One region of the Sinomonas soli genome, then DNA from elsewhere that is predicted to be linked to it. Evidence: riboswitches for the same ligand, from Rfam matches in the RefSeq annotation. Region 1 holds a riboswitch; each other region holds the start of a gene.

The links. Region 1 has a riboswitch for S-adenosylmethionine ahead of acs (acetate--CoA ligase). Riboswitches for the same ligand answer to the same signal wherever they lie in the genome.
Region 2: linked by a shared signal. The riboswitch ahead of ACYVKZ_RS01550 (aminotransferase class V-fold PLP-dependent enzyme) and the one ahead of acs (acetate--CoA ligase) in region 1 are both predicted to bind S-adenosylmethionine.
Region 3: linked by a shared signal. The riboswitch ahead of ACYVKZ_RS09620 (DUF1737 domain-containing protein) and the one ahead of acs (acetate--CoA ligase) in region 1 are both predicted to bind S-adenosylmethionine.
Region 4: linked by a shared signal. The riboswitch ahead of ACYVKZ_RS13535 (MFS transporter) and the one ahead of acs (acetate--CoA ligase) in region 1 are both predicted to bind S-adenosylmethionine.

The regions. Positions count from the first base shown of each region.
Region 1 is NZ_BAAGSN010000006.1:383,573-390,607, forward strand. It holds gene ACYVKZ_RS07415 (hypothetical protein) at 1-349, shown strand, start outside; gene ACYVKZ_RS07420 (DUF503 domain-containing protein) at 375-668, opposite strand; gene ACYVKZ_RS07425 (oxygenase MpaB family protein) at 794-1,705, opposite strand; gene ACYVKZ_RS07430 (flavin reductase family protein) at 1,799-2,281, opposite strand; SAM riboswitch class IV at 2,322-2,433, opposite strand; SAM riboswitch class I at 2,575-2,672, shown strand; gene acs (acetate--CoA ligase) at 2,680-4,638, shown strand; gene ACYVKZ_RS07440 (NADPH-dependent FMN reductase) at 4,752-5,498, opposite strand; gene ACYVKZ_RS07445 (hypothetical protein) at 5,604-6,101, opposite strand; gene ACYVKZ_RS07450 (ArsR/SmtB family transcription factor) at 6,196-7,035, shown strand, end outside.
Region 2 is NZ_BAAGSN010000003.1:78,595-85,629, forward strand. It holds gene ACYVKZ_RS01540 (Nramp family divalent metal transporter) at 1-714, opposite strand, end outside; gene ACYVKZ_RS01545 (class I SAM-dependent methyltransferase) at 848-1,612, opposite strand; gene ACYVKZ_RS01550 (aminotransferase class V-fold PLP-dependent enzyme) at 1,683-3,083, opposite strand; SAM riboswitch class IV at 3,113-3,227, opposite strand; gene hisN (histidinol-phosphatase) at 3,335-4,156, opposite strand; gene rsgA (ribosome small subunit-dependent GTPase A) at 4,220-5,317, opposite strand; gene aroA (3-phosphoshikimate 1-carboxyvinyltransferase) at 5,319-6,644, opposite strand; gene ACYVKZ_RS01570 (DoxX family protein) at 6,641-7,035, opposite strand, start outside.
Region 3 is NZ_BAAGSN010000009.1:50,596-57,630, forward strand. It holds gene ACYVKZ_RS09595 (MFS transporter) at 138-1,460, opposite strand; gene arfB (alternative ribosome rescue aminoacyl-tRNA hydrolase ArfB) at 1,541-1,996, opposite strand; gene ACYVKZ_RS09605 (SRPBCC family protein) at 2,038-2,484, opposite strand; gene ACYVKZ_RS09610 (O-succinylhomoserine sulfhydrylase) at 2,490-3,698, opposite strand; gene ACYVKZ_RS09615 (rhodanese-like domain-containing protein) at 3,707-4,120, opposite strand; gene ACYVKZ_RS09620 (DUF1737 domain-containing protein) at 4,117-4,437, opposite strand; SAM riboswitch class IV at 4,447-4,556, opposite strand; gene ACYVKZ_RS09625 (glutaminase) at 4,669-5,628, opposite strand; gene ACYVKZ_RS09630 (PucR family transcriptional regulator) at 5,625-7,035, opposite strand, start outside.
Region 4 is NZ_BAAGSN010000015.1:21,515-28,549, reverse strand. It holds gene ACYVKZ_RS13555 (ABC transporter ATP-binding protein) at 1-433, shown strand, start outside; gene ACYVKZ_RS13550 (ABC-2 transporter permease) at 430-1,293, shown strand; gene ACYVKZ_RS13545 (sensor histidine kinase) at 1,301-2,551, shown strand; gene ACYVKZ_RS13540 (response regulator) at 2,548-3,264, shown strand; SAM riboswitch class IV at 3,352-3,467, shown strand; gene ACYVKZ_RS13535 (MFS transporter) at 3,506-4,849, shown strand; gene ACYVKZ_RS13530 (LLM class flavin-dependent oxidoreductase) at 4,929-6,308, shown strand; gene ACYVKZ_RS13525 (S53 family peptidase) at 6,435-7,035, opposite strand, start outside.

The DNA of each region.
Region 1 (7,035 bases):
CCTGCCGGACGGCAGCCGCCGCGGCGAGGTCGTCCGCGCTGGAGGCGGCCCGGCGTCGGCCGCCCCCGCCCCACAGCGGCGGGCATCCGAGCGGAGGCCGCCGAAGCCCGTCTCCCGGCTCGCGACCGGCCTGGGCGGGGTCGCGCTCGGTCTCGGCATCCTGGCCCTGACCCTCGGCGCCGTCCCGTGGATCGGCGCCTTCCTCGCCGCCGGCCCCCTCCTGGGCTCGGCCTTCGCCGCGTGGGGATCCTTCGCCCGCTCCAAGGTGCGGGCGGCGCGGGTGTCTGCGATGGCGGTCGCGGGGGTCGCCCTGAGCGCGCTGCACGTGCTCATGCTCTTCGTGCGCTGACCGTCTGCAGTCCGGGCCCGCTCGGTCAGTCGTCGCTGCGCGCCTCGCGCCGGCGGGCGCTGAGCAGCTCGGCCTCCGGGCGCCCGGCGACGAAGCGTTCGACGGCGTCGAGCACCTCCACCGCGTGCGCCCGGTCCGCGCTCACGAGGGCGGCGCCGATCAGCGCCCGCCGATGCAGGTCCAGGTCCCCGACCTCGGCCGCGGAGAGATCGAACCGGCGGCGCAGCTCCGCGACGATCGGCCGCACCAGGGAGCGCTTCTCCTTGAGCGAGTGCACGTCGCCGAGGAGCAGGTCGAATTCGATCCAGGCGATCCACATGCGCCCATTGTCCAGCGGGGAACACCCGCGCTGTAGGGACATGACCCCTCAACGCTGGGACATGACCCCTCAACCCTAGGGGGCCGGGGGTGGGGACGCCGGGGATGGGTACCGCGGGGAGGGCCTCAGAGGACGCCTAGGCGGGCGAGGCGCCTCCGGGCGGCGGCCTCGCTCGGCGCCATCGGGCCGAGGGCACGGCCGACGACGCCGAGCGTCGCCTTCGCGGCGCCGGCCAGCGGCAGCGGCACGGGCCCGAGCCGGGGGCGCGAGAGCCCCAGCAGCTCCAGATGCCGCGGCGGAAGCGTGTCGAGGACCGCGCCGAAGAGCAGCGCGTAGCCGGGCTTCAGGAGCGGATCGAGCGGCGGCCGCCGGATGAAGGCGACCACGTCGTCGACGCGGGGTCCGCCGGAGAGCTGCCCCGCGGCGTCGTACGCCCTGATGCGGTCGGCGAGGGCCGCCTCGGTGCGGGGCGGGTCCGCGATGCCCATGAGCTCGCCGGCCGTGGCCCACTCCGCCACGTACCGGTCGGCGCCGCCGGGAACGGGCCCGTGGAAGGCCTCGTAGCTGCGCAGGAACGCGTCGGTGAAGGCGATGTGGACCCACTCGGCCAGGGCCGGATCGTTGGCGGAGTACTGCTCATAGTCGCCGCGCGGGGACACGTAGGTGCCGGTCACCGGCTCGTGAATCCGGCGCACCCACGCGCAGGCGGCCTTCGCGGCCGCGGTGTCGCCGTACGTCACGGAGAAGATCCAGCGGATGGTCCCGGCGAGGCGGCCGAGGGGGTCCGCGCGGTAGTTGGAATGGTCCACGACGCCGGCCAGGACGCCGGGATGGAGGGCTTGGGTGAGCAGGGCCCGGATGCCCGCGGCGATCGTGGACATCGAGCCATGCACCGCCCAGACGGTGGAGTCAGGCGGGAAGAAGCCCGCGTCGTCGCCGTCCTCGAGCGCGGTCTCCCACGCCGGGACGGTCTCCGACTCGCCGGCGAAGGTCAGACGGAGGCGCTGCCGCAGCGGCCCGAGCACATCGAGGGACACCCCTCCAGAGTACGTCGCGGTACGGGTGTGCCGGGGCCCCCTCCGTAGAGGCGGAGCCGGGGCCCCGGCAGCCCGTGGCTGTACGCCGTCGGCCTACTTCGCCCAGTACACGTGGTTGGTCAGGGGGAGGAAGCCGTCCTGGTCCGAGATGCTGGCCACCTCGCCGATCAGGATGACGTGGTCCCCTGCGTCCACCCGCTGCCAGAGACGACACTCAACGCGCGGGACATCGTGGGCCACGATCGGGGAACCCAGCACGCCGGGCTCCCAGGCGAGGCCCGCGAACTTGTCCGTCCCCTTCGCCGCGAACCGCTGCACGAGGTCCCGGCGGGACTCGGACAGGATGTGCACGGCGTAGTTTTCGGTGCTGATCCAGGTCGCGAACGAGCTCGACTTCTTGTCCACCGCCCACGAGACGAGCGGCGGATCCAGGCTGATCGACGTGAACGAGTTGCTCACGAGGCCGGCGAGGGTGCCGCCGTCCGAGGTGGTGATGACGGCGATCCCCGTGGCCCAGCACCCCATGGCGCGGCGCAGGTCGGCACCGGTCACAAGGTCGAGCGGGGTCGCAGTCATGGGTTCCTCCAGCGAAACGGCCGGACGCCCGCGGTCCCGGGCGCCGTACTTGCCGCGGATGTCCACCGCGGCCGGATCCTCATCTGGGGCACCCCACTACGGGAGAGGGTTGCCGCCCGGCCAGCCAGAGCTACGCGCCGGGACTCTTGATCCTGTCTTCCACCCTACGGAAGGCGCCTCGGGGGCGTCCACCATCCGCCGCCGGAGGGGGACACAGAACGAAACATTGATGTTTGTTACGCGGTGGCCGCGCCCTCTTTTGCCCCACTTGCGCCGGGCGCGCAACAGTGAGGTGACCATCCCGAGCGGCTGAGAGACCTGGCTCCCTGACGCCGCAGCAACCATGGCCCCGCCCGCGGGACACCGGTGCTACCGCCAGGACCGATGGAGCGAGAACCATGACTTCTGTCCTCGAGACCCACACGCCTGCCTCCGCCGCGGAGGCCGCCCCGCAGACGGATCCCGGACGCATCGCGTTCTGGGAGGACGCCGCGCGGCGCCTCACATGGGAACGGGGATGGGACACCGCCCACACCTGGGTGCCCGCGGACGCCGAGGCGGACGAGCCGCCCGTGATCCGCTGGTTCGAGGGCGGGACCCTGAACGCCGCCGTGAACTGCGCCGACCGGCATGTGGCCGCCGGGCGCGGTGACAAGGTCGCCCTGCACTTCGAGGGCGAGCCCGGCGACCGCGTCACCGTCACCTACGCGGACCTGGCGCGCCGGGTCGCCCAGGCCGCGAACGCGCTGCTCGCGCTCGGCGTCGGCAAAGGCGACCGCGTGGTCATCTACCTGCCCGTGCTCGTCGAGACCGTGGTGATCACGCTCGCGTGCGCCCGGATCGGCGCGGTGCACTCGCTCGTGTTCGGCGGCTTCTCCGCCGAAGCCCTGCGCTTCCGGGTCGAGGACACCGGCGCGAAGCTGCTCGTCACCACCGATGGCCAGCACCGCCGCGGCACCGCCGTGCCGGTCAAGGACAATGCCGACGCCGCGGTGCGCGGCGGAGCGGCCGGCGGGGACAACGCCGTCGAACATGTCCTGGTGATCCGCCGGACGGGCTCCGAGATCGCGTGGACGCCGGGTCGCGACGTGTGGTGGCACGAGCTCGTCGACGCGCAGCCGGACACGCACGAGGCGGAGGCGTTCGACGCCGAGACGCCGCTGTTCATCATGTACACCTCCGGGACCACGGGGAAGCCCAAGGGCCTGGTCCACACGACCGGCGGCTACCTCACGCAGGCGTCATGGAGCCACGAGTACCTCTTCGCGAACCCGGACCCGACGCTGCGGGACGCGGACGTGCACTGGTGCACCGCGGACCTCGCCTGGGTCACGGCGCACACCTACGAGATCTACGGCCCGCTCTCCAACGGCGTCACGCAGGTGATCTTCGAGGGCACACCCAACACGCCGCACCCGGGCCGCCACTTCGAGATCATCCAGCGCTACGGCGTCACAAGCTACTACACCGCGCCCACCCTGGTGCGTTCCCTCATGGGCTGGTTCCCGGACGGGGTGCCCGCGGAGTACGACTTCTCCTCGGTCCGGGTCTGCGGCACCGTGGGCGAGGCGGTCAACCCGGAGGCGTGGCGGTGGCTGCGCTCGACGGTCGGCCGCGGCGAGGCGCCGATGGTGGACACGTGGTGGCAGTCCGAAACCGGCTCGACGGTGCTGTCGCCGCGGCAGACGGCGACGACGTTCAAGCCCGGGTGTGCCACTACGGCGCTGCCCGGCCTCGCCACGGCCATCGTGGACGACGCCGGCACCCCGGTCCCGCCGGGCGTGCAGGGGAACATCGTGGTCACCGCGACCGGTCCCGCCATGGCGCGGACGGTCTGGGGCAATCCCCAGCGGTACCTGGACTCCTACTGGCGCAAGTACGCCGCTCAGGGCTGGTTCTTGGCCGGCGACGGCGCGAAGTACGACGCCGACGGCGACACCTGGATCCTCGGCCGCACCGACGACGTCCTCAACGTCTCGGGGCACCGGCTCTCCACGATCGAGATCGAGTCGGCGCTCGTCTCGCATCCGGCCGTGGTCGAGGCGGGCGTCTGCCCCGTGGCGGATGCGGTGACGGGGCATGCGGTGGCGGCATTCGTCGTCGTCAATCCGGACGCGGCGGCGGCACTCGAGACGGACCTGGCCACGGCCCTGCGCGCGCACGTGGCGCAGGAGATCGGCCCGATCGCCAAGCCGCGCGAGATCGTCGTGGTGCCGGACGTGCCCAAGACGCGCTCGGGGAAGATCATGCGCCGCCTGCTCACGCAGCTGTTCGAGGGCACCCCGCTCGGGGACACGACGAGCCTGCAGAACGAGCCGTGCATCGCCGAGATCGCCAAGGTCCTCGCCGCCCGGTGAGCGCGCATCGGGGTCGCCAGAGACCCCGCAAGGCGATGCCAGAGACCCCGCAACCATTCAGATGGGTTGAGGGGTCTCTGGCGCGGTGTTGAGGGGTCTGTGGCGTCCCCGGATCAGACCGCGGCGGCCTCGAGCTCGCCGGCGCGGACCTTCGCGAACGCGGCGGTCCAGGAGACGAGCTGATCGAGCATGGGGTCCACCGATGCAGCCTGCAGATCCGTCGGCTTGAACACCGAGAAGTCCTCGAAGTCGCTGAAGAGGGAGAACATCCCGGTCTTCTGGACGTGCGCGACCTGCAGCTCGGACAGCACCCCACGCAAGTGCTCGACCGCCCTCGCGCCCATCGCCGAGCCATAGCCGACGATGCCCGCGGCCTTGTTGGCCCACTCGGCGTTGAGGAACGACAGCGCGTTCGCAAGGGCCGGCGCGGTCGAGTGGTTGTACTCGGGCGTGACGAAAACGTAGCCGTCGAACTCGGCGATCTTCGCGGCCCAGGCCTTCGTGTGCTCACCCTGGTAGTTGCCGTACGCGGCGGGATAGGCCTCGTCGAGCAGCGGCAGGCTGGAGTCGGCGATGTCCACGAGCTCGAAGGAGGCGTCGCCGCGCTGGTTCGCGCGCGCAACGAGCCACTCCGCCACCTGCCGGTTGTTGCGGCCCGGGCGGGTGCTGCCGGTCACCACGGCGATGCGCGGGTCGCCCGCACCCACGACAGCGGCGGGCCCCTCCGCGGCACCGGTCGTCGGCGTGGTGGACGGGGCAGTGGTGGACGGGGCAGCGGCGGACGGGTCCGACGCCGCGACCTGGGCGCGGTGGGCTGCGGACGAGTCGGTCTTGCCGAAGAGCTTCTTGAGCCAGGACATGGTGCCTCACAGGATCATTGGTTGATATTTCAATGAAACTGTAGCCCGTCGACAGTTGACGCGTCAACATCCTTCGGACGCTCGCCCCGGATGCGCCGACGCACCTCACATCAGGCGGCCCGGGATCACCCCCGCTCGCGTCATCGTGGCCGAATCCTCCTCGCGGCGCTCCCGCAGCCGCGCGTCGATCTCCGCGGCCGCCCGTGCCTGCCGCAGGACCCACGCCCAGCCGGCATGGAGGGCCCGGGCGAGGGCCCCGACGTCGGGCAGCCCCAGCAGGTCCCCTGAGGTGTGCGGCAGGGAGGTCGGCGGGACCAGGTCGCGGGCCGTCAGCTCCCGCGGCGCCGCCGCCGGAAGCCCGGCGGACGACGGCGGGTTCGCGGCCGCCGTCGTGCGCGGTCCCGCGGTTGCGGGGACCTCGTGCGGGATGCGCACGGGCCTGCGCCCGGCGGGCCGGAGGGGGTGGGCGAGCCGCTCGCTGACGTGCGAGTCGGGGTGGTCCGCGGCGTCGCCCCTGCGGGCGCCGAGGGCGTGGGCGTCGGGGATCCGGGCGGCCGAGCCATGGTCGGAGGAGGAGGGTGCGGTGCTGGTCTTCGTTGCCATGTCCAGAAGTCTGCGGGGCCCGGGCCGGGGGCGAAACGATTCGGTCCTCACCGAATCCTCGACCGCCGTGGGCGCCGAAACCTACGCTGATCCCATGCTGATCACGCTCACGAGCGAGGACCTCACGAAGGTCCACTTCCAGGCGTCCCCGCTGTGGGAGACCGTGACGAGCCTGCGCGCCCTGCAGGCCGGGACGCCGCTGCACCGGCCCTGGATCACGGAGGCGCGCCAGCGCATCTCGGCGAGCGCGGACCCGCTGTCCCGCGAGCACCTGCGCGTCCTCACGACCCTCGTGCAGCCCAAGGGCTTCATCGCCGATTCCCTGACCCCCACCCCGACGCGCGCGGACACGTTCGCCGAAGCCCTGGATGCGGTCGCCGAGGTGCCCGCCGAGCTGTGGGCCCGCGACTTCGACAGCCTCGAGAAGTGCCAGCTCGCCGGCTACATGCGGGCCACCCTCACCGAGCTGCGGGCCGACCTCGCGGGGTCGGTGCCCCGCATCGTGGCGGCGCTGCGCTGGTACTGGACCACCGCCCTCGAGCCCTACTGGCCCCGGCTGCGCTCGGTGCTGCTCGCGGACATCGACTCCCGCCTGGACGACCTCTCGCACTACGGCATCCAGGAGGTGTTCAAGACGCTGCACCCGAGCGTGCGGCCCACCCCGACGGGCCTCGAGATCATGCGCGGGTGCGAGGCGACGGATCGGCCCACGCCGGGCAGCGGCCTGATCCTGGTGCCCAACGCGTTCGTGTGGCCCAACACGCTCGTGCTCAACATCGCCCCGTTCGTCCCCACGATCACGTACGCCCCGCGGGGCGTCGGGCGGCTGTGGGAGGCCACGCGGGAGACGCGCGAATCCCCCGTCTCGCGGCTGCTCGGGCGCACGCGCGCACAGATCCTCGCGCAGCTGGACGTGCCGATGACGACGACGCAG
Region 2 (7,035 bases), on a different contig from region 1:
GGGGGCGCCGGGGTGGCCGTCGGCGTCGCCGCGGTGGCGGTCGCGCGAGAGCGCGGAGTGGACGTAGATCGCGTGGGGCATCACGGTGGCGCCCAGCATCGAGGCGGCGAGCAGGACCGAGTCGGGGCCGTCGAACCGGGGCACGAGCCCGCCGGCCATGCCGGCCGGCGAAGGAGGCCTGAGGGCGAGTCCGGCGAGGAAGCCGAGCGCGATGACGGCGAGGAGCGCGACGATCGCCAGCTCGAACCGCTGCTGGGTGCGGAAGTCCTGGATCGCGAGGATACCCATCGAGACGACGCCGACGATCACGGCGCCCACGGGGAGCGGGATCCTGAACAGGAGCTGCAGCGCGAGCGCCCCGCCTACGACCTCGGCGAGGTCCGTGGCGAGCGCGACGATCTCGGCCTGCGCCCAGTACAGCCGGCGGGGGCCGGGCCGGAGGCGGCTGCCGAGGAGTTCTGGGAGCGTGCGGCCCGTGACGACCCCGAGCTTCGCGGAGAGGTACTGGACGAGCATCGCCATGAGGTTGGCCAGGACGAGGACCCACATGAGCAGGTAGCCGTAGCGTGCGCCGGCGGTCAGGTTCGCCGCGACGTTGCCCGGATCCACGTACGCCACCGAGGCGACGAAGGCGGGCCCGAGAGTCCCCAGGAGCAGGGGCCAGCGGGAGCGGCCCGCGCCCGTGCGCTCCGCGGCCCTCAGCGTCCTGTCCACCGTCGACCGGCCTCCTCGCCAGCACGTGCTGGCGCTTAGACGCGCCAAACATAATTGTTCGGTACACCTAAATACTAGGGAGCGGAGCTGCGCCCCGCAAGGCTGCCCCCGGGGAGGCGCGCTGCGAGGCGCCTCAGCCGGGCGCCTCCGTGGCCCGCCATGCCTGGGTGATGTACGGCAGGGCAAGGGTCTCGCCGGGGGAGTGGCCGAGGTGCTCGAAGAGGTACCACGCCAGATTGTCCTCGACCCTGCGCCGGTGCTTCTCCGAGGCCCGCAGGTAGTAGCTGCGGGACTTGGTCAGCTCCACGATGCCCTCGGGGGTGATCGGATCCTCCCACGCGATCACGAGCGGCTCCCAGCCGTGCAGCTCGGGACCGGACGGCGGCTGGTAGTCGGGCTTGTGGACGTCGCCGGCATGCATGATCCGGGAGAGCCGGTGGACCCAGGGGATGCGCGTGTCGAGCTGGTTCCATACGAGCCCGGCCCGGCCGCCCGGACGGAGCAGCCGGGCCGCCTCGCGGGTCGCGGCAGCCGTATCGAACCAGTGCCAGGCCTGCGCAGCGACCACCACGTCTGTCGAGGCGGGCGGCAGTCCCGTCCTCTCGGCGGGCGCGGCGACGCACGTGACGGAGGGCAGCCTGGCGGCGAGCTGGGCCAGCATGTCCGCGGACGGGTCCACGGCCGTCACGGCGAGGCCCCGGGCGACGAGCAGCTCGGTGAACTTGCCGGTCCCGGCGCCGAGGTCCACCGCGGTGCGCGCCCCGTCCGGCACGATCCAGTCGGCCGCCTGCACCGGATAGCCCGGGCGGACCCGCTCGTAGTGCTCGCCGCCTGCGGCGAAGGCCCCGGCGAGCTCACGCCGCCGGGCATCGTCGAACTTCGGCCCGCCCCGTCCCATAGTCCCTCCCGAGCCCTAGTCCTCCCAGAGGATTCCGGCTCACCACTCTACGGTGCGCGGACGACGCCGTTCAGTCGCCGGGGGTGCACGGCGCGGCCCCCGCGGTGCCCGGCGTGTTCGGCGCCCAGTCGGGGAACGGGCGGGTGTCCCGGGCCGGCACCCAGCGCCCGGCGTCGATCGCGTAGTCGATGCCCAGCCCCACCTCCACGAGCTGCCGGACCGCCGCGACGAGCCGCTCGACGTCCTCGAGCCTCGACCCGACGCCGAAGCTGGCCCGCAGCGACCCCGCGGGCAGGCCCAGCCGGGTCAGGGCAGGGTGGGCGCAGAACCTCCCGTCGCGCACGCCGATGCCGTGCTCGGCAGAGAGGTAGGCGGCCGCGAGGCCCGCGTCGTAGCCGGCGACCGAGAAGTTCACCACGCCGATCGCCGACGGTGCGTCGGCGAAGAGCCGGTGGACGCCGACGCCGTCGACCGTCTCCAGCCCCTCCACGAGCGCGGCGCGCAGCTGCTCCTCGTGCCGCGCCCACGCAGCGGGGTCAAGGGAGCCGAGTGCCTGGGCGGCGCGGGCGAGCGTCGCGGCGCCGAGGACGTTGGGGGAACCGGCCTCGTGGCGGGCGGGGCCGGCCGCCCAGGCCACGGATTCGAGCCGCACCTCGCTGACCGCGCCCCCGCCGGCGAGGTGCGGGCGGCCGGCGTCGAGCCAGTCGGGGCGGCCCACGAGCACGCCGCTGCCGAAGGGGGCGTAGAGCTTGTGGCCCGAGAATGCGAGGTAGTCGATGTCCGTCCCGGAGGCGGGGCCGCCGGCCATGCGGATCCGGCGGTGCGGGGCGAGCTGCGCGGCGTCGACGAGGATCCTCGCGCCGTGGCGGTGGGCGAGGGAGGCGAGCTCGGCGAGGGGCAGGACCTCGCCGGTGACGTTGGAGGCGCCCGTGACGGCGAGCAGGCCCACCCCGCCCCGGGCGAGCTCGGCACCGAGGCGCCCGAGCGTCTCGGCGACCGTGTCCGCGGCGACGACGCTGCGGTGCGGGCGCCCCTGCCAGGGCAGGAGGTTCGCGTGGTGCTCGATGTCGAGGTAGAGGACGTCGAGGCCGGGCGGGACGCAGCCGGCGAGGAGGTTGAGGGAGTCGGTGGTGTTGCGCGTGAACACGACCGCGTCGTCGGGCCTCGCCCCGACGAAGCCGCGCACGATCCCGCGGGCGTTCTCGTAGACGCTCGTGCTGATCTGCGACGCGTAGCCGGCGCCGCGGTGCACGCTGGCGTAGAAGGGCAGCACTTCGGTGAGGTAGTCGGCGACCTCGGCCAGGGCAGGGGCCGACGCCGCGTAGTCGAGGTTCGCGTACCGGACGCTCCCGCCGCCCACGAGGGGCGCGGCGAGATCGGCGCCGACGACGGCGGCGAGCGGCTCGAGCGCGTCCGGGTACCGGGCGCTCAGCCCGGAAGCGGCGGCGGTGGGGGACAGGACAGTGCTCATCGGCGTTCCTCACGAACGAGGGACCCTCGGGTCCGCGCTTGCCGTGTCCGCTCCGGACCGGCCCGGTCGTCACCCGGGGCACCCCGCCGCGTCAGGGAGGGTTGCCGGCCAGCAAACCGGGGTTTCGCGCTGGCACTCGTGACCTTGGGAAAGACCCTAGGGCACCGCCGCCGGGGCGCGCACGCCGACCGGGCCGGGGCAGGCCAGTGTGACGAACGGTGACCGGCGCGCGCCGGGGGCGTCGGCCCGCGTCATCTCTGCAGCAGGTCGTCGCGGCCCGGGCTGAGCTTCTCGAGCACCTCGGAGTGCAGGATGCCGTTCGTCGCGAGCGCGTTGCCGCCCCACGGGCCGTCCTGCCCGTCGAGCGAGGTGAAGCGCCCGCCGGCCTCGGTGACGATCGGCACGAGCGCTGCCATGTCGTAGAGCGCGAGCTCGGGCTCGGTGGCGATGTCGACGGCGCCCTCGGCGACGAGGCAGTAGGACCAGAAGTCCCCGTAGGCCCGGGTGCGCCAGACCTCGTCGGTCAGGCCGATGAAGTCCTCGAGGCTGCCGCGCTCCCTCCAGCCGGAGAGCGAGGAGTAGGACAGGGAGGCGTCCTGCAGCTTCGACACGTCGGAGACCTTCAGCCGCGTCGCCGAGGCGAGGGACCGCCCGGTGTAGGCGCCGGTGCCCCTGGCCGCCCACCACCGCCGCCCGAGGGCCGGGGCGCTGACCACGCCGACCACGATCTCGTCGCCGTCGGCCAGGGCAATCAGGGTGGCCCACACGGGTACGCCCCGGACGAAGTTCTTGGTGCCGTCGATCGGGTCGATGATCCAGCGCCGCGACCCGTGCCCCGTGGTGCCGAACTCCTCGCCCACCACCGCGTCGCGCGGCCGCGAGCGGGAGAGCTGGCCGCGGATCGACTCCTCGGCGGCGCGGTCGGCATCGGTGACCGGGGTGAGGTCCGGCTTCGTCTCCACCTTCAGGTCGAGGGCCTTGAACCGCTCCATCGTCTGGGCGTCGACCGAGTCCGCCAGGACATGGGCGAGGCGGAGGTCGTCGTTGTAGGAGGTCTCGGTCGCTGAGGTCATGGACCCCACGCTATCCCGTGGGGCGCGCCACAGCCGCGAGGCGCAGCGTAGGCGGGGCAGCGCCTAGACCCCGAGCTCCTTCTCCTCCGCCGCCTCCTCGCGCGGTCCTGCCCCGAGGAGGCGGCGCAGCGACGCGAGGCGGGCCGGGCCGGCGTCGCCCGCGTGGCCGCGCGCCACCCACGCGTCGAGGCCGCAGTGCACCGCCGCCGCGTCATGCCGGCAGCCGCGCTCGCACGCCTCGATCCCCGGCTCGAGGTCGCCGAAGGCGTGCAGGATCCGGTCCGGGTCCACGTGCGCGAGCCCGAAGGAGCGGATGCCGGGCGTGTCGATGATCCAGCTGCCGGGCGGGGCGTCCGCGAGGCGCAGCGCGAGCGCCGAGGAGGAGGTGTGCCGGCCGCGCCCGGTCACCGCGTTGACGCCGCCCGTGGCGCGGTCTGCGCCGGTGAGCGCGTTGACCATGGTCGACTTGCCCACGCCCGAGTGGCCCAGGAGCACGGTGACATGGCCCTCGAGCTGCGCGCGGAGCCGGTCGACGGCCTCCTTGTCGAGCGTGGCCGAGCGGCCCTCCTCGGGCTGCATGCCCGCTGCGGTCTCCTCGGCGGTGCGGCTCACCACGACGGTGAGGGGCAGGAGCCGGTAGTTGGCCAGGAGCGCGGCGGGATCCTTCAGGTCCGCCTTCGTCACGAGCAGGAGCGGCTCGATCCCCGCGTCATAGGCCGCGACGAGGGCGCGGTCGATGAATCCGGTGCGGGGCTCCGGATTGGCGGCGGCGACCACGATCACGAGCTGGTCCGCGTTCGCCACGACGACGCGCTCGATGGGGTCGGTGTCATCGGCGCTGCGCCGCAGGACGGTCGAGCGCTCCTCGATCCGGACGAGCCGTGCGAGCGTATCGGGGCGGCCGCTCACGTCGCCGACGAGGCCGACGAAGTCGCCGGGCACCACCGGCGTGCGGCGCAGCTCCCGGGCACGCGCGGCGATCACCACCCGCTCCTGGGGCGTGTCCTCGTCGAGGACCGCCGTGTAGCGCCCACGGTCGACCGTGACGATGCGGCCCACGACCGCGTCGTCGTGGCTCGGCCGGTCCTTGGTGCGCGGCCGGCTCCCGCGCTTGTTCGGGCGGACGCGGACATCGCTCTCGTCCCACTCGCGCTGCCCCATGCTACGAGGTGGCCCCCGCCTGCGCGTGCTGGCCCAGCATGCGCGCCCACATCTCGGGGAATTCCGGCATGGTCTTGGCGGTCGTGGCGATGTCCTCGACCTCGACGCCGGGCACGGCGAGGCCCAGGATGGCCCCTGCCGTGGCCATGCGGTGGTCCGCGTACGAGTGCACGACGCCGCCGTGCAGCGGCGCAGGCCTGATGACCAGTCCGTCCTCGGTCTCCTCGGCGTCCCCGCCCAGCCTCGTGATCTCGGCCACGAGGGCCGCGAGCCGGTCGGTCTCGTGGCCCCGCAGGTGCGCGATGCCGGTGAGGCGTGAGGGCGAGTCCGCGAGGGCGCACAGCGCCGCGACGGTCGGGGCGAGCTCGCTCGTGTCGGCGAGGTCCGCACCTGTGATGCGATCGCCGCCGCAGACGGTGAGGGTGCCGGCGTCGAGGCTCACGCGGGCGCCGAGGCGCGGGAGGATCTCGCGCCAGGCGTCGCCGACCTGGGTCGTGTGCTCGGGCCAGTTGGGCACGCGGACGGTGCCACGGGTGGCGAGCGCCGCGGCGAGGAACGGGCCGGCGTTGGAGAGGTCCTGCTCGATCCGGACGTCGAAGGCCCGGATCGGCCCGGGCGCGACGACCCAGTGGTGGGGGACCGTGTCGTCGACCTCCACGCCCACGCCCCGGAGGACCTCGACGGTCATCGAGATGTGGTCCAGGCTCGGCACCGGGCCGCCGACGTGCTCGAGGTGGAGCCCGTCGGCGAAGCGCGCGCCCGCGAGCAGCAGGGCGGAGACGAACTGGCTAGAGCCGCCCGCATCGACGGCGACGTGGCCCCCGCGCACCGCGCCGGTGCCGTGCACCGTGAACGGCAGCGAGCGGGGCGTGCCGCCGTCGGGCGACGTGAGCTCGACGCCGAGCGCACGGAGGGCATCGATGACGGGTCCCATGGGGCGGACCCGCGCATGCGGATCGCCGTCGAACGCGATGTCCCCGCGGGCGAGCGCCGCGAGCGGCGGCACGAAGCGCATCACTGTGCCGGCCAGCCCGCAGTCCACGGACGTGCGGCCGAGATCGGCGGCGGGGCCGTGGGGGGCCGGGGTGATCTCGAGGTCGGGTCCGTACTCGCCGTCGCCCTCGGCCTCCGTCACGGTGGCGCCGAGCGCGCGCAGGGCCCCGACCATGAGGGCGGAGTCGCGCGAATGGAGCGGCGCCCGCAGGCGCGAGGGGCCGTCGGCGAGGGCCGCCAGCACCAGGTAGCGGTTGGTCAGCGACTTCGAGCCGGGCACGGTGACGGTGGCGTCGACCGGCCCGTCGGCGAAGGGCGCCGGCCAGTGGCTCACGAGAGGACGTCCGAGGCGGCGCTGGCCGCTTCCTTCGCCGCGGAGCGCACGGTGTGCTGCGCCCGCCGGGCCGTGTGCTCGGCCCGGCGCGCGGCGCGCTGGACCGCCTTGCCCGTGCGCTGCTCGGCGGCGGCGAGCTGGCGCCGGCCGGCCTTGCCGGCGTCCGCGGCGAGGTGCTGCGTGCGCCAGGCGAGGGAGGGGCGCCCGTTGGTGTCGACGCTCGCGAGCAGCACACCGCCCAGGAGGGACAGGTTCTTCAGCAGGCCGCTCCGGCGCGCCTCACGGCCCGCCGGAGTGCTGATGTCGGCGCTGCGCCACTCGACGAAGGTGTTCAGCGCGCTCGTGATCGCGAGCACGGAGGCGGACAGCCGCGGGGCCTTGCCGAGGGCGA
Region 3 (7,035 bases), on a different contig from region 1:
CTCTTTCCTATAGGATATTTGACAGCACGTGACCCGCGTCAAGTCTGCGGTCGTGCTGCGGACGCGGACGCCCCCGCAGCTCCCGTCGGCGACGGGCCCTGCGGGGGCGTGGGTGTCCTCCAGTCCTCCGTGGCTGCTCAGCCCCGCCGTTCGGACGGCGAGACGTCGGCCCGCGGGGTGGCCCCCTCTGTCGGGCGGTCGCCGCCCTTGCGCAGGGTGAGCATCACCAGTCCCGCCGCGAGCAGGCATGCGGCCAGGAACACCGAGGTGGCCATGAAGCTCCCGTGGGTGACGTCCTGCAGGAAGCCGCCCACGTAGGGGCCCACGAAGCCGCCCAGGTTGCCCACGGCGTTGATCAGGCCCATGGCGCTTCCGGCCACCACGACCGGCATGGCGCGGGACGCCGAGGCCCAGAACGGCCCGTCGTAGGCCAGTGCCCCCGCCATCGCGATGCTGATGAATGTGACCGCGAGGATCGGCATGGCGCTGCCCGTTGCCACCGAGATGACGAGTGCCACGGCGCCCACGGCCATGGAGAGCAGCACGTGCGTGGAGTAGCGGCCGGAGCGGTCCGCGGCCTTGGCGTTGTACCAGAGGGCGAACATGGCCAGCACGTACGGGATCGCCGTGACGAACCCGACCTCGATCGAGGAGCCGGAGGTGATCGTCTTGACGACCTTCGGGAGCCAGATGTTCAGGCCGTAGAAGCCGATCTGGATCAGGAAGTAGACGATCGTCAGCCGCCACACCGCGCTGTTGGCGAACACGTGCTTGATGCTCACGTGCCCGAGCTGCGGGGCGGCGGCCTCGTCTGCGGCGAGGCCCTCCTCGATGTAGGCGCGCTCTTCGGGCGAGCACCACTTGGCGTCGCGCGGGCGGTCGGCGATCATCAGCCACCAGATGGGGGCCGCGATCACGAACGGGAAGATGCCCTCGATGATGAACAGCCAGCGCCAGTCCGAGAAGGAGAGGATCCACCCCGAAAGGGGCGCGGTGATGATCGAGGCGATCGCGATGTTCATCATCCAGAAGGCGTAGGCGCGGGCGCGTTCGGCCGCGGGGAACCAGTGGCTGATGAGCACCAGGATCGCGGGCCAGATGCCGGCCTCCGCCACGCCGAGGAAGAAGCGGACAACGAGCAGCTCCCCGAAGTTCTGGATGAAGCCGCCGAGGACCGCCAGGACGCCCCAGACGAGGATCATGATGCCGACGAACTTCTTGGCGCTCCAGCGCTCGGCCAAGTGGCCGCCGGGAATCTGGAGCGTCAGGTAGCCGATGAAGAAGATCCCCGCGGCCAGACCCTGCTGGGCAGCGTCGATGCCCAGGTCCTTATGGAGCCCGTTCAGGGCGAACCCGATGTTGGTCCGGTCCATGAACGAGATGATGTAGACGATGATTGCCACCGGGATCAGGCGCGTCCAGCGCTTTCTGCCGACGGCGCCGTGGACAGCTTCGGCCACGATAGCCTCCTCTTTCCTATAGGATATACCCCCTTTTTCACGCTAGGCGTGGTGTGGATCACTGTCAAGGGGTGCGGGTCCTACGGCGGGGGGAGACGGCGCCGGGTGGCCTTGGTCTCGCTGCGGCGCTTTTTGGACTCGAGGCGGCGGACCTGGGAGCCCCGGGTGGGGCGCGTTGCGCGGCGGGCGGGTCCGGGCGGCAGGAGCGCCTCGGACAGCAGCGCGACCAGACGGGCCCGGGCCGCCTCGCGGTTGCGCAGCTGGGAGCGCTCGCCGGAGGCGACGATGCTCAGCCGGCCCCCCACGAGCCGGCCGGCCAGCCGGGCGAGGACGCGCTCGCGCTGGGTGTCCGAGAAGGACGCGCTCGCGCCGGGGTCGAAGAGCAGTTCCACCCGGCTGTCGGTCGTGTTGACGCCCTGGCCGCCCGGGCCGCTCGAGCGGCTGAACCGCTCCACGAGTTCGGAGGCCGGGATGGTGACCCCGCACCGCGCGCCGGGCTGCGGCGGCACCCTGAGGTCCCTGCCACGAGCGTCCATGGGCCCATTCTCCGGCACGGCGGGAGGAAGTCCGGCTCCGCTCAGCCGCCGTGGCGCAGGAGGCGCTTGAGCAGCGGCCGGTAGAGCAGCGGGGCGACCGCGCCGGCCGCCCAGCTCCCGACCCGCCCGAGGCGGGCCACGCCCAACTCCTGCGACCAGCGAACGGTCGAGCCGCCGTCGTGCGCGGAGACGGTGAGGTCCACCGCGCCCAGCACGAGCGGGCCCCCCTTGACGATCCTGGCCCGGCCGGGCGCCGAGTCGGTGGGCGGCGTGATCGACTCGATGGTCATGGTGTCGTCGAAGCCGACCGGGCCCACGGCGGTGCGCCCGGTGAAGAGGTGCCCGGCATGGAGCTCGTCGGCCGTGGCCAGTCCCCGGGTGATGCGCGTGAACGGGATGAACCGGTCATGCCCGCGCAGGTCGAGCACCCGTGCCCACGCCTCGCGGGCGGAGAGGGGCGTGGTGATGACGATCTCGAAGTGCCGCACGCCGCTCAGCCGCCGTGGGTGAGCGCCCGCTCGAGGTCCCCGATCAGGTCTCCGACGTCCTCGAGCCCCACCGAGAGCCGCAGCACGCCGTCGCCGAGCCCGATCGCCGCGCGCCCCTCAGGGCCCATGGCCCGGTGGGTCGTCGTAGCGGGGTGGGTGATGAGGGACTTCGAGTCGCCGAGGTTGTTGGAGATGTCGATGACCTGCAGCCCGTTGAGGAGGCGGAAGGCCGCCTCCTTGCCCCGGCCCTCGGGGGCATCCAGCTCGAAGGTGATGACGGTTCCGCCGGCGCTCATCTGCTTCTTCGCGAGCTCGTACTGCGGGTGCGAGGCGAGATGCGGGTACTTGACCCAGCGGACCTCGGGCCGCGCCTCGAGCCATTCGGCGATCGCGAGGGCACTCGCCGAGGAGTGCCGCACGCGCAGCCCCATCGTCTCCAGGCCCTTGGAGAGCACCCAGGCGTTGAAGGCCGAGAGCGCGGGGCCCGTGTGGCGCATGAGGTTCTTCACCGGCCCGTCGATGAACTCCTTCGTGCCGAGCACGGCGCCGCCGAGCACGCGGCCCTGACCGTCGATGTGCTTGGTGCCGGAGTACACGATGACGTCGGCGCCGAAGTCGAGGCTGCGCTGGAGCAGGGGGGTGGCGAAGACGTTGTCGACGACGACCTTCGCGCCCGCGGCATGCGCGAGGTCCGCGACGGCCTGGATGTCCACGAGCTCCTGCATCGGATTCGACGGGGACTCGAAGAACACGGCGGTGGCGGGCCGCGAGAGCGCCTCGCGCCACTGGTCCAGATCGGGGCCGTCCACGAACACCGTCTCGACGCCCCAGCGGGGGAGGATCTCATTGAGGATCACGAAGCACGAGCCGAACAGGCTGCGCGCCGCGACGACCCGGTCCCCGGCTCCCAGCAGGGCCGCCAGCGCGGTGAACACCGCGGACATCCCGGACGCGGTCGCGAAGCACGCCTCGGTGCCCTCGAGCAGCCGGAGCCGCTCCTGGAAGGTCGCGACCGAGGGGTTGCCGTAGCGCGAGTAGACGAACCGCTCCTCCTCGCCGGTGAAGGCCCGCTCGGCGGCCTCGGCGGAGGGGTAGACGAACCCGGAGGTGAGGAAGAGCGCCTCGGAGGTCTCCTGGAACTCGGTGCGCAGGAGTCCGCCCCGCACCGCCTGCGTGTCCTCGCTCCAGCCGGCGGCGTTGATGTCAAAGCTCACGGAAGTCTTCAGTCCTGTCCAAGGTTGGTCGGCAGCCCGCGGTTCTTCCAGCCGTTCACGGTCCGCTCGCCGTCGGGCCCGGGCACGCCCTCGAAGCCCTCGAGGACGCTGTAGGCGGTGAACCCGAGGTTGGTGGCGACGGCGGCCGCGGCCGCGGAGCGGTGGCCCGAGCGGCACAGGAACAGCAGCGGGGTGGTCCTGTCGTCGGGGCCCTGGAGTTCGAGCTCCATGACGAAGTCCGGGTTGGGGATCCCGCCCTCGAACACCCAGGGGATGAAGAGCGGATCGTTCTCGGTGCCCTTGGTGTCGGGGATGCCCACGTGGGCCCACTCCTCCTCGGTGCGCACGTCCACGAGCACGGCCTCGCCGCTCGCGAGCTTGGCCCAGGCCTCCTCGGGGGTGAGGTCGCCGGCGTAGCTCACGCGTGGCCCTCGCCCTCGTACTCAAGGGAGTCGACGGCGGAGGCCACCGCGGCGTCTGCGCGGGCCACCGTGTGGGGCAGGACCACGGCCTGGGCCACGATGACGTCCGTGCCGTTGAAGGTCGCGGCGGGGCTGCCGTGGAGCACGTACCCGTCGGCGAGGGCCTGGGAGATCTTGGCGCAGAACTCGCGGGTGTCCGGGCCGGTCAGGAGCCGGTAGGCCAGCTTCTCCTCGGCGGGCCCGCCGGGGGCCGCCGGGTCGTTGAGCGGAGTGGTCGCGGCTGCCGCCGCGGTCTGCTCGGTCGCAGTATCGGGCATGACGGGGCTCCTTCGGGCTTGCGTATCGAGAACGAATGCCGAGTAGTCACCTGAGGCACCCCGCCGCCTGGAGGGTTGCCGGCCAGCTAAGTCAGGGCTTGGCACTGGCGCTCATTACTCTTCGATCGAACGTAGCACGGGGCACCGTGGCCGACCATGGGACTGCGGTAACGATTGGCAATATGCCGATTCGGGCGGCCCCGCGCGGTCCGGAGCGCCCACCGTGGAGGGTCAGAAGATGGACCAGCCGGTGCGGTCGGCGAGCTCCGCGAGGGCGGCGGTGCCCGCGAGGGAGTTGCCGTGGGCATCGAGGCGCGGGCTCCACACGCAGATGGAGCAGACGCCGGGCACCACGGTGAGGATGCCGCCGCCCACCCCGCTCTTGCTGGGCAGCCCGACGCGGTAGGCGAACTCCCCGGCGGCGTCGTACATCCCGCACGTGAGCATGACGGCGCCGATCCGCTTGGCGGCCGAGGCGGAGACGACCCTCCCCGAGGGGCCGACGCCGTCGTTGGCCAGGAAGAGGCCCGCGCGGGCCACATCGGCGCAGGACATCTCGATCGAGCACTGGCGGACGTAGTGGCGGACCACATCGCTGGGGCGATTGCGGAGGTTGCCGAGGTCGGCGAGGAAGTGGGCCAGGGCGAAGTTCCGCTCGCTCCTGGCCAACTCGGATTCGAAGGCCTCCGCATGCACCGCGCCCCCTCCGGCCGGGCCGGAGAGCAGCCCGAGCACCTGGTCGCTGGCATCCGGGAAGGCGTCGAGGAGGTGGTCGGTGACCACGAGCGCGCCCGCATTGATGAAGGGATTGCGGGGGATGCCCCCCTCGGCCTCGAGCTGGACGAGCGAGTTGAAGGCGGTCCCCGAGGGCTCGCGGAGGACCCGGGACCACAGGCCCGGGCCGTCCTCGTGCCCGAGGGCCAGGGCCAGCGAGAACACCTTCGAGATGCTCTGGATCAGGAACGGCTCCCCGGCATCCCCGGCCGTGAGGACCTCTCCCGAGACCATGGCCACGGCGATGCCGAAGTGCCTGAAGTCGGCTGCGGCCAGATGCGGGATGTGGCCGGGGACAGAGCCCTGGACGCGGGTGGGACGGAACTCGTGGACGAGGTCCTGGAGGAGGCCGCCGAGCGCGTCGGGGTCGACTCCGGCGCTGCGCCGGGCCTGGAGGAGGGCCGGGCCGCCGCTCATCGCCCGCTCCCGGCGCCGTCGAGCTCGCCGCGGTGCCACAGGCCCAGGTGGAGCTGGGCGATCGTGGCGTGGGCGGGGTTGCCGAGGTCCAGGCCGGTGAGGCGCTCGGCCTTGCCGACCCGGTAGTAGACGGTGTTCCTGTGGACCTGCATGGCCTGGGCGCAGGCGGAGACGTCCATCGAGGCCCTGAAGTAGCTCTCGAGCGTCTCCGCGAGCTCCGCGTCGGTCAGCAGGAGGTCCGTGAGCGCGCGGTGCCTGAATCCGGAGGAGGCGAAGCGGGCGATGGCCTCGTGGAGGAGGACCTCGGTCTCGACGTCCTCGATCGACGCGACCTGCAGGCCGCCGTCGCGCACGAGGCAGTCCAGGACGGCCGCCGCCTCCGCCCGGGAGCCGTGCAGCGTGGCCACGCCGGGGACGATCCGGCCGATGGCCACGAAGGCCACGGCCCCCAGATGGCGGCGCGCGTCCGCTACGATCAGGCCCGCGAGCGAGCGCAGCGCGGCGGTGGCCGTGCGCGGGGCCAGGCTGGGCACCACCACGGCCGTGTGGCCCTCGTGCTGCCCCACGATCGAGGACGCCTTGAACGCGGCGGCGTGCAGCGCGACGAGGTCGGCGAGCTGCCCGTGGACGAGTTCGGCGTCCTCGGCGAGGGCGTCGGGGCGGGACAGGCCGACCAGGAGCAGGCACGAGGGCGTGTCGACCGCCACGCCGAGGGTCCTGGCGGCCGCGGCTGCCTCTGCCGGGCCAGACAGCAGACGGCCGATCCGGTCCTCGTGCATGGTGACCGACTGCTGGTTCCGGTAGCGGATCAGTTCCGATGCCGCGCGCCGGGCCGCGCCCGTCAGCGCGTAGACCACGTCGTCGCCGAAGCCCGAGCCGGTCTCCTGGAGCCAGATGTAGCCCATGATCCGCTCGCCGGCGAAGATGGCGATCGCGGCCCGCTCGCGCAGCTGCTGGTCGGGGCTGGCCGGCACGCGGACGACGCCGCGGCTGCGGTGCATCTCGCGGTAGGCGCCGAGGTCCTTGAGCATGAGCTCGTACTCGCGGGGCCCGCGCCGGGTCAGGATGGAGGCCTTGCGGAGCTCGTCGATGTTGTTCGAGAGCGTCGAGTACGCGAGGACCCTGTTCGCGGCGTCCTCGATCACCACATGGCTCGACGTGACCCTTGCGGTGGTCTGGGCGAGGGCGAACAGGTCCTCCTCGAGCAGCGCCATCGCCGCAGGCTGCGGCTCGGCGTCGTCGAGGCGGGACTTGGCGACCGAGAGGATCTGGTCCCAGGGCGCGTCCGGGGCGATGAGCAGCAGGCCGACGCCGCCGGCCCTGCACAGCTCCTCGAGCTCCGGCGCCTGCTCCTCCGAGGCCTTGACCGCGAGCGCCGTGGGCGCCGCGCCGACCAGGCGCCTCACG
Region 4 (7,035 bases), on a different contig from region 1:
CCACCTCATGAGCGAGATGTCCCAGACCGCGGACCACCTCATCGTGATCGGCCGCGGGAAGATCATCGCGGACGCCCCGATCCAGGACATCCTCAACGGCGAGGGCCGCGCCCGCACCCGCGTCCGCACCGACAGCCCCGAGCAGCTGGCCTCGCTCCTCGCCCGCGAGGGCGTGAGCATCCAGACCCAGGAACGCGAGCTCCTCGAGGTCTCCGGGCTCGAGCCGCGCGAGATCGCCCAGACCGCGCTCGGCGCCGGCGTCCTCGTCTACGAGCTCACGCCGCTGCAGGCGAGCCTGGAGGAGGCCTACCTCGAGCTCACCAAGGATGACGTGGAGTACCGCTCCGACCGTCCCGACGCCGGGCACAGGCCCGCCGCACCCGCCCAGACCGCCGCGGGCACCCCCGCCCAGACCCAGGAGGCGAACCGATGAGCACCGCAGTCCAGCACGCCCGCCGCTCGGCGGCACCGGCCCTCAGCGGCCCGACCTTCCCCCGGGTGCTCAACTCCGAGCGCATCAAGCTCCTCTCGCTGCTGTCAACCCGGATCCTCCTGCTGTGCTCCGTGGTGCTCATGGTCGGGTTCTCGGCCCTCCAGGCCTGGGGGTTCGGCCAGGTGTCCCAGGCCCAGCACAACGGCACCGTGACCAACCCGCGAGAGGCCATCGACGTCTCGGCGCTCCTCCCGCAGCTCCCGGTCGCCGGCGTCTCGTTCTCCCAGCTCATCCTCGGATCGCTGGCCGTGCTCATCATCAGCGCGGAGTTCACCTCCGGCATGTCCCGGGCCACCTTCGCCGCCGTCCCCAAGCGCTGGCCGGTGCTCGCCGCCAAAGCCGTGTACGCGATCCTCATCGGGTTCGTCCTCACCTACGTCGGCGCCTTCCTCGGCGGCCTCGCAGCCCAGCCGATCCTCGGCAACTACAGCCTGCACCTGGACATGGCGAGCTGGGACATCCAGCGCATCATGCTCCTGAGCGCAGCGTACGTCGCGGCGGTGGCCCTCATGGGCCTCTCCCTCGGCGCCCTCCTGCGGAACTCGGCCGGGGCCATCGTGACCCTTGTCGCGGCCCTGTTCGTCCTGCCGATCATCTTCCAGCTCATCCCGAACGACTTCTTCAAGGAGGCGCGCAAGTACCTCCCCACGAACGCCGCGAACGCGATGATGGAGGCCGGCTCGGGCAACCCGCTCAACACGGCGTACCTCGAGCCCTGGCAGGGCACGCTGGTCATCGTCGCCTACGTGGTGGTGCTCCTCTTCGCTGCCTTCACCACGCTCAGGCAGCGGGACGTCTAGGAGGACCGTGCACTCTCCCGGCGCGCAGGCGCTCGCCCTCGCGGTCCCGCCACGGCGGGGCCGCGTCCGCGCGTACCTGGCGGACCGTCCGGTGGCGATGGACTGGATCGTCGTCGCCGCGGCCGTGTTCCTCGCGGCCCCGCTCTTCGCCGAGTACGCGCTCCACGGGAACTGGTGGCAGTTCGCCCTGCTGGCCCTCCAGCAGGCTGCCCTGCTGGGCCGGCGGCGGTCGCCGTGGGCCGTGCTGGTGGTGACCGTCGCGATCGACGCCGCCCTGCTCTACCAGTCCCCGAACAGTTCGGTCATGAGCGCGGCGATCTTCTTCGCCCTCTACGCCGTGGCCGCCTCTGCCCCGGCACTCATCGCCTTCGGCGCCTCCGTGCTCGCCTCGGTCCCCGCCTCGGCCTACTACGCCTTCGTCTACAGCCCCCGCGGGCCCGCGGCGTCGGAGAACGCCCGCTATGTGGGCCTGGTGGCGGCGGTCTCCGTGCTGCTGATGGACGTCCTCGCGACCGGTCTCGGGGCGTGGGTCCGCGGCACCCGGGAGCACCAGGCCGAGATCCGAGCGTGGGCCATGCGCAGGGCCGAGCTGGCCTCGGTCCAGGAGCGCAACCGGATCGCCCGCGAGATGCACGACGTCGTCGCGCACTCGCTCACGGTCATGGTCGCCCTCAGCGACGGCGCCGCGAAGATCGCCGCCAAGGACCCGGACCGCGCCCAGGAGGTGCTCGGCGAGCTGTCCCGGACGGGGCGCACAGCGCTGGCGGACATGCGCCGCGTCCTCGGGGTGCTCCGTGAGCCCGCGGCGGGCCCGAGCCTCGCCCCGGCCCCCGGGACCGAGAGCCTCCAGTCGCTCGTCGCGGGCTTCCGGACCGCCGGCCTCACCGCCGTCCTCACCCTCACCGGGGCCGCGCCGCCCAAGGACCCGGCCTTCCAGCTCGCCGTCTACCGGATCGTCCAGGAATCCCTGACCAATGCGCTCCGGTACGGGCGCGGTGTCTCCCGCGCCGAGGTCGGGCTGGCGAGGGAGGGCAGCACCGTGCGGATCCGGGTCGAGAACGACGGCGCGGCGGCCGACGGCGCGCAGCCCCGCCTCGGGACGGGCGGCGGCATCGCGGGGATGCGCGAGCGCGCGGCGCTGTACGGCGGCACCCTCCGCGCCGGACCGCGGGCCGGGGGAGGATGGACCGTGGAGACCGAGCTGCACTGGGACGAGCAGCATGGGGACGAGCAGCACCGGGCGGAGGGGGACGCATGAGCGAGACGGAACACCAGCACGGCGAGGGGTCCCTGCGGCTCCTCCTCGTCGACGACCAGCCCCTCCTGCGGATGGGCTTCCGGCTCGTCCTCGAGTCCGAGGAGGACCTCGAGGTAGTCGGCGAGGCGGGCAACGGCGCCGAGGCCGTAAAGCTCACCGAATCGCTGCGGCCCGACGTCGTGCTCATGGACGTGCGCATGCCCGTCATGGACGGCATCGAGGCAACCCGCCGCATCGCGGCCGCCCACAGCGCCGCCCGGGTCATCATCCTCACCACGTTCGACCTCGATGAGTACGCCTTCTCCGGCCTCCAGGCCGGGGCCTCGGCGTTCCTCCTCAAGGACGTGGCCCCGGCTGAACTCGTCCAGGCCGTGCGCCTTGTGGCGAGCGGGGACGCCGTCGTGAGCCCCCGCGTGACCCAGCGCCTCCTCGAGACCTACGTCCGCAGCGCCGGCGCGCCCGCGCGCGGCAACGGGGGGACCGCGCCGGACCCCCTGCTGAAGGATCTGACGCCACGCGAGCTCGAGGTCCTGCGGGCGATCTGCGAGGGCCTGAGCAACGCTGAGATCGCGCACCGGTTCTTCCTCTCCGAGGCGACTGTGAAGAGCCATGTGCGCCGGATCCTCACGAAGCTGCACCTGCGCGACCGGGTCCAGGCCGTGGTCTACGGGTACGAGACCGGGCTCATCATCCCGAGCAACCCCGACTACTGAACTCCAGACGGCGGGTGGGGCCTGTGTGAACCTCCGTGACGGGCGCGTTTTCGTCCCGCGGGCAGCCCACCGGCAGACTGGGCGAAGAATCAAGAGTTCCGGCAACAAGCCCTGGCTTGCCGGACGGCAACCCTCCGGCTGTAGTGGGGTGCCCCAGGTGAGGATTCGACGGCGCGGGGACCCCGGCGTCGTAAGTATGGCGCCTGAGCGAGCCTCGCGCCGCGACCCGAAGAGGACCTCCATGGCCACCCTCCTGAGAACCGAGCCGGGACTCGGCAGCGCCCTGCGCGCCAAGCGCCGCATCCTCGCCTCCGCGTTCGTCGGCACCACCATCGAGTGGTACGACTTCTACCTCTACGGCACGGCCTCGGCCCTCGTGTTCAACAAGCAGTTCTTCCCCGACGCGAGCCCGCTCGTCGGCGTCCTGGCCTCATTCGCCACCTACGCGGTCGGGTTCATCGCGCGGCCCCTCGGCGGCGTCATCTCCGGCCACCTCGGGGACCGGATCGGCCGCAAGGCCCTACTCGTGGCCTCCCTGCTGACCATGGGCATCGCCTCCACCCTCATCGGCGTCCTGCCGAACTATGCCTCCATCGGCATCCTCGCCGTGGCGGGACTCGTGGTACTCCGGCTCATCCAGGGCCTCTCTGCCGGCGCCGAGTGGGGCGGCTCCGCGCTGCTCTCGGTCGAGCACGCCCCGGCCGGGCGGAAGGGCCTGTTCGGCTCGTTCACGCAGGTCGGCTCGGCGGCCGGCATGCTCCTGGCCACCGGCGCGTACGCGCTCACCCAGGCCTTCCTCACGCCCGAGCAGTTCCAGTCATTCGGCTGGCGGCTGCCGTTCCTCCTCTCCGGCGTCCTCGTCCTCATCGGCCTCTGGATCCGCCTGGGCGTGACCGACGCGGAGGAGTTCACGGCCGTCAAGGACTCCGAGGGCATCGTGGCCCGCCCCGTGGCGCGCGTGCTGCGCGAGCACCCGCGCGGGATCCTCGTGACCATCGGCATGCGCCTCGTCCAGCCCGCCATCTACACGCTCATGACCGTGTACATCCTCGGCTACCTCAAGGACCGCCGCCACGACACCACCTCGGGCCTGGCCGCGATCCTCATCGTCTCCGCCATCGGCCTGCTCTCGGGGCCCTTCTGGGGCTGGCTCTCGGACCGCGTCGGGCGCCGGCGCATCGCCGTCGCTGCGTCCGCGGGCGTGGTGGTGCTCATCTGGCCGTTCTTCTGGTTCCTCGACCACGGCAGCCTGACCTTCCTGCCGCTCGTGCTGCTCGTGGGGATGAATATCCTGCACGATGCGATCTACGGCCCGCAGGCCGCGTGGTTCGCCGAGCAGTTCCCCACCGAGCTGCGCTACTCGGGGGTGTCCTTCGGCTACCAGGTCGGCACCGTGCTCTCCGCGGCCGTCACCCCGCTCGTCGCCGCGGCCCTGCTCCAGGCCGGCGGCGGGACGCCGTGGCTTGTGTGCGGCTGGTTCGCCGTCCTCGGCGTCCTCACCACCGTGGCCGCACTCGCCGCCAAGGACCCGGTCGGCCGGCGCGCCGCCCAGCCGGCCACGGCGGAGGGCGGGGCGGGCGCCTGAGGCGCCGGCCGCCGTCGTCCGCAGACCCGCCCGCCGGCCGCCGCCCCGGCCCACCGCACCCGAACCCGGAAGGAACCCCATGACCAAGCCCCTGCTCCTGAATGCGTTCGAGATGCTCGTGCCGGTGCACCAGTCGCCGGGCCTGTGGCGGCACCCCGACTCGCAGGCCCACCGCTTCGCCGAGCTCGGCTACTGGACGCAGCTCGCCAAGGCCCTCGAGGACGGCGGCTTCCACGGGATCTTCTTCGCGGACGTGCTCGGGCAGTACGACGTCTACGGCGGCAGCGCCGACGCCGCCGTGCGCGGTGGGGTGCAGTACCCGGCCCTCGACCCGCTGCTGATCGTGTCCGCGCTGGCGGCGGCGACCGAGCGGCTCGGCTTCGGCGTCACCGCCTCGGTCACCTACGACCACCCGTACCTGCTGGCCCGCAGGTTCGGCACGCTCGACCACCTCACCGGCGGCCGGCTCGCGTGGAACATCGTCACCTCGTACCAGGAGTCGGCGGCGCGGAACCTCGGCCTCGACACGCAGGTGCCGCACGACGAGCGGTACGACCGGGCCGAGGAGTTCATGGACGTCGCCTACAAGCTGTGGGAGGGCTCGGTGGACGACGGCGCGCTGGTCGCCGACCCCGTGGCGAACGTCTTCACGAACCCCGCCGGGGTGCGGGGGATCGCGCACGGCGGCGACGCCTACCGGGTGCCCGGCCCCGCCTTGGTCGGGGCCTCCCCGCAGCGGACCCCCCTGCTGTTCCAGGCCGGGGCCTCGGCCCGCGGGAAGGCGTTCGCCGCGAAGCACGCCGAGGCGGTGTTCTTCTCGAGCTCGACGCCCGCGCAGGCGAAGAAGTTCACCGACGGACTGCGGGCGGAGCTCGTCGCGGCCGGCCGCGCACCGGACTCGGTGAAGGCGTTCAACCTCGCGACCGTCATCGTGGCCGAGACGGACGAGGAGGCCGCAGCGAAGCTGGCCGACTACGAGTCCTACGTGGACACCGACGCGGCGCTCGCGCTGTTCGCCGGGTGGACCGGGGTGGACCTCTCCGGGCTCGACCACGACGCTCCGCTGACCTATATCAGGAGCGAGGCCAACCAGTCCGCGCTGGCCCAGTTCACGCTGCTGGATCCGGAGCGCACGTGGACCCTTCGTGAGGTCGCGAAGTTCATCTCGATCGGCGGCCGCGGGCCCGTGATCGTGGGCTCCCCGGCCACCGTCGCGGACGCTCTCGAGCGCTTCGCCGTCGAGGGCGGCGTCGACGGGTTCAACCTGACCTCGGCCGTCCGCCCCGCCGACCTGCTCGAGTTCGCCCGGCTCGTCACGCCCGAGCTGCGCCGCCGCGGGCTCCTGGCCGAGGCAGCCCCGGGCGCGACGTTCCGCGAGACCGTCCTCGGCGCCGGGCCCCGCCTGGCCGCCGACCACCCGGCGAGGCGCGTGGCCGGCGTCGTCCCCGCGACGGCCTAGCGGCTGCGCTGTCCGGCCCCTGACAGCTGAGGGGTCATGTCCCAAGCGTGAGGGGTCATGTCCCTGCCGATCGCGGCGGGGACATGACCTCTCAGCGCAGGGAGGTGACCCCTCAACGCAGGGCGGTCAGAAGCCGCCCACCCCGTTCGGCGTGCCGAGGCCCGTGGGGCCGTCCCAGCCGGCGCCCGCGGTGCACCACTGCGACGTGGGGCACGTGCCGTTCGATCCGCTCGTCACGTCGAACAGGCTCGAGGAGTGGCCGTACGGGATCGAGTTCGCGTAGGTGCCCGTCGCCGCCGAGCCCGTGTTGCCGCTGAGGGCGTACACCGAGGAGATGATCGGCGAGGCCTCGCTCGTGCCGCCGAACTGGCCCCACGTCGAGGCGCTGCTCGAGGTCGGGTAGTAGACGGCCAGGCCGCCGTTGTTCGGATCGGCCGCGGCCGAGACGTCGGCCATGGCGCGGTTGGCGCATCCGGTGTTGAACGGTGCGGCCGCGGGGAGCGCGGCGTTGTAGGTCGAGCAGCCGGAGCCGGCGCCGCTCCACGCGGACTCCGTCCAGCCGCGCGCAGTGGAGGCGGCCGTCAGGGACGTCCCGCCGACCGCGGTCACGTAGCTCGAGGAGGCCGGGTAGGAGCCGCCCTGGTAGCCGTTGTCCCCGGTGCTCGCGGTGACCGCGATCCCCGGGAAGTTGTAGTACTTCCCGTAGGTGGCGTCGGAGGCGTCCGAG